2 regions of the Paenibacillus sp. FSL R5-0378 genome follow, and region 2 is predicted to be linked to the other one. Evidence: riboswitches for the same ligand, from Rfam matches in the RefSeq annotation. Region 2 holds a riboswitch; the other holds the start of a gene.
What was found. A riboswitch is a leader RNA that binds a small molecule or an ion and turns the genes downstream of it on or off. The one in region 2 is predicted to bind cyclic di-AMP.
Positions count from the first base shown of each region.

Region 1 (3,413 bases), 2.7 Mb from region 2:
CGGGTGGAGGGAGAAAATGGGACGCGATCCTATCTGAAACTGTTTGACCATAGCAATGACAGCCACCGCCAAAGCATCCTTCGCTGCAGGCGTTATGTGCCGTTTATGTGGGAATTGCATCAGACCGGCCGATTTATGGAATTGCCTTGTCCATTCCGAACCTTAAGCGGTGCTTTTCTGCTTTCCCTTCCTGATTGCACAGCGGTGCTGTTTCAATTTATCGAAGGAGATACCTTAGCTGAGGCTTACCCTTTTTCCAAGCATAACTTGGAGCGTGTTGGACGGCTGGCGGCGCGGATTCGGAAGTCGACTCCTTTCACTACCACATCCGGCCTTGCGGTTGAAACGTATGATGTCTCCTTTTCCGAGCATTTGATCCAATGCCTGGAGCAGCTTGAACATCTTCAGCCCGGTGCAAATCCCGCTAGCCAGCTGCTGCGTGAGCTTGTTATCCCTCAGCAAACGCGCATAACCGAGCTGTTGCACCAGATCACAGGGGTTCGTGAACGTCTCGTACTTGACCCGGCCCCCAATGTGCTCTGTCACGGTGATCTGTGGGGAGGGAATCTGATGGAGACCGCAGACGGACGGCTTGTCGTCCTGGACTGGGAAGCAGCCATGCTCGCGCCCCCAGAGCTGGATATCGTGGGGTATATCGGGGACGGACTGGGTCATTTTCTCAAAGGGTATGAGCAGGAACTAGGTCAACAGATGGAGCTGAACCCGGATTTACTGCGTTATTATGCATACCGCCATCATTTGAGAAACCTGACCCATTGGTGCATGAATATTTTGCAGCGTGACCTGGAGCCAGACCAGCTGGATAACGACCTCGAAATGGTCCGGCATCACTGCTTGAACCGGCTGGATACCGTAGAGGCTTCGCTGAGGAATGCGGCGGATCGAAATATATAGAAGTCCGATATGAATTTAATAGCGTAAACAAGCGATATGCACAGCTACAGCCAGAAATTAATAGAGTGCCGCCAATGTAAGCGTTGACATGAAGTTCTTTTGAATTTTTTCATACGTATCTCAAACCGTTTGCTTCTTTACAGCAGGTATCCGGAAGGAGTAAGATTCAATTCGTAATCGTGAACTTGTGAACCTGAAACGTAGTACTCCTTGATCGCTGAATTCTGAAATCAGGAGCGGGGGAACCAAAGGGAGGAAGCTAAGCCTTCGTCCCAGGGGTGAATCACTTGATGTTCATTTATTGAGTGTAGGGATACTTTCGGTCCCGAATCCGTCAGCTAACCTCGTAAGCGTTATGAAAGAGGGATTTGTCGTGCGCGTAAAGCCACGGGAAGGTCCAGCTTTCCTGCGGCTTTTTTTGTTGTGCCCAAAAAGGGTTGAACACGTGTCTAACGGGTACATCATGAGCATTTCAACTCTAACACTGGCGGTGACAAACATTTTATGGCAGCATTGAAAAGACTTTTGATCGGACGGCCGCTGAAGTCTACCGAATTGGGAGAACAAAAACGGAATAAGAAAAAAGCTTTGGCCATTCTATCCTCCGATGCGCTGTCGTCCGTAGCGTATGGGCCGGAGCAAATTTTGCTGGTTCTGGTTACGGTCAGCACGGCGGCGTTCTGGTATTCGATACCGATCGGAATCGGCGTACTGATTTTGCTGGCTGCACTCATTTTATCCTACCGGCAGATCATCTTCGCTTATCCGCATGGCGGCGGCGCTTACGTCGTCTCCAAACAGAATCTGGGAATCTATCCCGGGCTGGTGGCCGGCGGATCGCTGCTGGTAGATTACATTCTGACTGTTGCGGTCAGCGTTTCGGCGGGCACGGACGCGCTGACTTCGGCGTTTCCGGCGCTGCATGAGCATACGGTGGGGATTGCCGTCACCTTCGTCATCCTCATCACGCTGCTGAATTTGCGGGGCGTCACCGAGTCCGCCTCCATCCTGGCTTATCCGGTGTATCTGTTCGCCTTAGCGCTGTTCATTTTGATCGGCGTCGGTATGTACAACATCGTGACCGGTCACGTTTCACCGCATTTGCATACGCCGGTCGGGACGCCGGTGGCGGGAATCAGCCTGTTCCTGCTCTTAAAAGCTTTTGCCTCGGGCAGCTCCGCTCTGACCGGGGTCGAAGCGATCTCGAACGCCATCCCGAACTTCAAGGATCCGGCTCCGAACAATGCGGCCAAAACCTTGATGGCAATGGGGATTCTGCTGGCTGTACTCTTCTCGGGCATCGTATTTCTTGCTTATTATTTGGGTATATCCCCAAATCCCCAGGAGACGGTCGTATCCCAGATTGCCAATCAGACGTTCGGACGGAATTTTATGTACTTTTTCATCCAGGGCACGACGGCACTGATCTTGATCCTGGCGGCCAACACCGGATATTCGGCGTTTCCGCTGCTGGCGGTCAATTTAGCCAAAGACCGGTTTATTCCCCGGATGTTTACTGTCCGCGGTGACCGTTTGGGATATTCGAACGGAATCATCATCCTTGGGCTACTGTCCATCGTGCTGATCGTCGCTTTCCACGGACAGACGGAACATTTGATCCCACTGTACGCGGTAGGGGTATTTATCCCTTTCACGCTCTCGCAAACGGGAATGATCGTCAAGTGGATCCGGGAAAAACCGCAGGGTTGGGTGACGAAGCTCGTCATCAATACGATCGGCGCGCTGATCAGCTTCACGGTGTCGGTGATGTTCTTCGCAACCAAGTTTGCGCAGATTTGGCCGGTACTGATCTTTTTGCCGCTGATCGTGTATCTGTTCCACCGGATCAAGAAGCATTATGAGGCGGTTGGCGAGCAGCTGCGGCTGTCGACGTGCGAGCCGGCGGTACCGATTGAAGGCAATGTGATCATTCTCCCCGTTTCGGGCATTACGCATGTCGTGGAGCATTCCCTGAATTATGCGAAGTCGCTGGCGGCGGATCAGATCATTGCGGTATATATTCCGTTTGAACGTGAAGAAGAGAACCGGTTTGAGGAAAAATGGCAAAAATGGCGGCCCGACGTGCGCCTTGTGACGCTGCATTCTCCGTACCGGAGCATCATTCATCCGCTTAGCAAATTTATCGATACGGTGCACCGGAAAGCCAGCGAATCCAACTACCAGGTCACAGTGATCATTCCGCAGTTTATTCCAAAGCGGAGCTGGCACAATCTGCTGCACAACCAGACGAGTTTGATGATCCGGACTTATCTTTTATTCCGCAAAGATGTTGTTGTGACAACGGTACCGTATCATTTAAAAAAATAGCGATTCAGATGGTTCAAACCATTCGTAATGAGGCCCCGGCATCTGTGCCGGCGGTCTTTTTTTTTGCGTAAAAGCAGCGGATATATAGGAAGGGAAAGAGTAATCCCGTGGGAGTAATGGCTTGAGTGTAATGGCTTATGAGTAAGGGCTTATTTCCTTCAGAGTAGGGG
Region 1 covers NZ_JBBPAY010000001.1:4,577,092-4,580,504, forward strand. Annotated here, with positions in the region: gene MKY74_RS21180 (phosphotransferase) at 1-915, shown strand, start outside; cyclic di-AMP (ydaO/yuaA leader) riboswitch at 1,121-1,284, shown strand; gene MKY74_RS21185 (APC family permease) at 1,420-3,243, shown strand.
Region 1: it holds a riboswitch for cyclic di-AMP, as region 2 does, so the genes downstream of both, MKY74_RS21185 (APC family permease) here and MKY74_RS08505 (hypothetical protein) in region 2, are expected to answer to the same signal.

Region 2 (3,413 bases):
GTAGCGTTATTTTGTAGAGCTGATTTGCCTATTCGCTTTTTCCGGATGCAAGCAGCTTGCGAATGTCGTTTTCGATTTTGTCCGGTGTCGTTTTGGGCGCGTAACGCTTGATGACCCTGCCCTTGGAGTCGACCAGGAACTTGGTAAAGTTCCACTTGACCGCTTTCGATCCGAGCACGCCCGGCGCTTCCCGGGTCAGGTATTGAAACAGTGGGTGGGCGTTGCTGCCCTTGACGTCGATCTTCTCAAACATCGGGAACGTGACCCCGTAATTCATCTGGCAGAATTCGCCGATCTCCTCGCTGGTACCGGGCTCCTGATTGGCAAACTGGTTGCTCGGAAAACCGAGAATTTGAAAATGATGGTCGCCGAACTCGTCGTACAGCTCCTGCAGCCCGCGAAACTGCGGCGTAAATCCGCATTTGCTGGCCGTGTTCACGATCAGCAGCACGTCACCTTCATATTCCTTTAACGATACCTCTTTACCGCGCAGCGTGTTCACTTGAAAATCATAGACGCTCACTGCCATCCTCCTCCTTTTGTGCTGCTATGAATCATCATCCAGCCGAATCATTTACCAAGCACACAATTTAATTTTAAACGATTGAACTGTAATGTCAATGCGGATATTCCTGCGAGCCAGTGTCCCTTAATGACCTGGATTCCATAAATGCGCCAAATCGGGAGCATGGAAGAGGTAGAAGTCAAAAAGCCAAAATGTAAGCGCTAATAAGGTCCTGAATGTTCCAAAATTCGCGGTTCATGATTTTTAGACTGCCTTTACAGCTTGGAAGGAGCGGGTGTATGATTCAGAGCGTATTCAATACAGTTTCCATTACTAATCGCTGAGTTTCCGCAAAAAAGCGCGGAAATCGGGGGAACCAAACGCGTGCCATGGAGCAGCGAACCGGTGTGAGAGTCGGGGGTCTGCTGCCAGCCGCAGGGGTGAATCCCGGCTACGGATGCCATGGATCCGGCCGGGTAGAGCGACTCTCACCGCTCGAATCCGTCAGCTAACCTCGTAAGCGTCGTTTGAGAGAGGAATGATGAAACTTGCGACCCGAATAAACTTTCGGATCACAGGGGGATCAGCTGGCCTCTGTGTTTTTTTTTACCCTTTTTTAGCTTACTGGAACAAAAGAGAGCATTCATCACAATCACATACACTTATCAATAACGCTTAATTTCGGCCGGAAACGGCCGGGAGCGGGGGAACCACAGCGGCCGCCTGGAATGGAAGCCGCCGGGGTGAATCTTTCCGGTACGGTAAGTACCGGAAGGTAGGGCGACTCTCACGCCCGAATCCGACAGCTAACCTCGTCAGCGTAACGGGAGAGAGACAGCACTTGTCGTGCGCATTTTGAATATAGGACGATCCTTCATATTCGTCCACATTCAAGAAGCCGCGGGAAAGGTCCTTCTTTCCCTGCGGCTTCTTTTGCGTATTCGCGGCTGCCGCACAGGAGGAGCCTTTGAAATGGACAACGTCGTCATCGTGACCGCGCCGAACGAGGCGGGACGCAATTTTATCAAGCTGCTGATGTATTGGAAGAGGCCCTTTGCCGTTCTGACCAACAGTGCCCGGGAGGAACGCCTCTTGAGAAAAATGGGGGTGCAGCGGATCATCCGGCTGAATACGAATCACGCGGAGGATTGGGTGGTGCCCGAAATGGAGGTCGGCAAAATCTTTCTTTTTGAAAGCAGCCTCAACCTGACCTGCCGCTATTTGCAGATCTGCCGTCCCTGGACGTCGGAACCGGTATATGTCATTACGCAGAGGGGCAGCTCACCCGGCATTTACCGGGGGCTTGGTGCAGATCACATCATTTATACCTTAAACGGCGAAGTCGGATTTTTACTGAAATAAAGATGATTCTAACCATGCAAAGGAGAGACCGGAAACGATGATGGATGTATATATGATACTTGCGCTCGCTGCCACCTTTGGCGTGTTCTTGTTATTTTTTCATTGGTGCGGCCAAGTGGTGGAAGAAGGGGGCAAAGACCAATGATTGTCGTTGGGGCATTCGCCGTGCTTGTCTTTATCTATTTGGTTTACGCCTTGATCCATCCGGAAAAATTTTGACCGGTATTTTAAATCTGTAAGCCTCAAGGGGCCAAAGCAGAACATGCTCGTAAGAGGGGGAAGCCAGCCTTGGATATTTTGCAAATTTGTATCGTCATTTTCGTGCTCCTGCTGCTCGTGAAGCCGGTAGGCACTTACGTATATCATATATTCTCCAATGAACCGAACCGGACGGACCGGATTTTCGGCGGCGTGGAAAGAGTTTTATACCGGATCATCGGGCTGAAGCAGCGGGGCAGCATGAATTGGAAAAAGTACGCGCTCAGCATGATCGCAACCAATATCTTTCTGGTAGCGATCAGCTATATATTGCTGCGAACGATGGGCGCCCTTCCGGGCAACCCGAACGGCATCGGCAATATGGAGGCGAGCCTGTCCTTCAACACGGTCATCAGCTTTATGACGAACACGAACCTCCAGCATTACAGCGGAGAGAGCGGCATGTCTTATTTTGGCCAAATGATCGTCATCACGATGATGATGTTTACCTCGGCAGCCTCGGGCCTGGCTATCGCGATTGCTTTTATGCGCGGCATCACCCGCAGGGGTGAGGGGCTCGGGAACTTCTTCGAGGATTTTATCAAGGCGCATGTCCGCCTGTTCGTGCCGCTTGCCCTCATCGTAACCCTGGTGCTGGTCGGGCTCAAAGTGCCGCAGACGCTGGAGCCGATGCGGGCCGTGCAAACGCTGGGAGGCGGCGTGCAGCAGATTCCGCTGGGTCCTGTAGCCTCGCTGGAATCGATCAAGCACCTCGGAACGAACGGGGGAGGCTTCTTCGGTGTCAACTCGGCCCATCCGTTCGAGAACCCAAGCCCGCTGACCAACGTGATCGAAATTCTCAGCATGTGGACAATTTCGGCGTCACTGCCTTACACGTTCGGACGGTTCGCCCGGAACAAGAAGCAGGGCTGGATGATTTTCAGCGTCATGATGACGCTGTTCGTAGCGTTCCTGTGCCTGACGTATTTCTCGGAAAAAGCCGGCAACCCGCTGATCAACCAATTGGGAATCAACAGCTCGGCCGGCAGCATGGAAGGCAAGGAGGTGCGCTTTGGCATCGCGCAGTCCGCGTTGTTCACAACCGTCACCACCGCCGCAACGACGGGGTCGGTCAACAACATGCATGATACGCTGACGCCGCTGGGAGGACTTGCGCCCTTGGCCGAAATGATGCTGAACGTCGTGTTCGGCGGCAAGGGGGTCGGTTTCGTCAATATGATCATGTATGCAATCCTCGGCGTATTTATCTGCGGCCTGATGGTTGGCCGGACGCCGGAATTTCTGGGCCGGAAGATCGAAGCCCGGGAGATGAAGCTGATCGCGGTGG
Region 2 covers NZ_JBBPAY010000001.1:1,837,269-1,840,681, forward strand. Annotated here, with positions in the region: gene MKY74_RS08500 (glutathione peroxidase) at 29-523, opposite strand; cyclic di-AMP (ydaO/yuaA leader) riboswitch at 834-1,044, shown strand; cyclic di-AMP (ydaO/yuaA leader) riboswitch at 1,168-1,340, shown strand; gene MKY74_RS08505 (hypothetical protein) at 1,478-1,867, shown strand; gene kdpF (K(+)-transporting ATPase subunit F) at 2,009-2,086, shown strand; gene kdpA (potassium-transporting ATPase subunit KdpA) at 2,156-3,413, shown strand, end outside.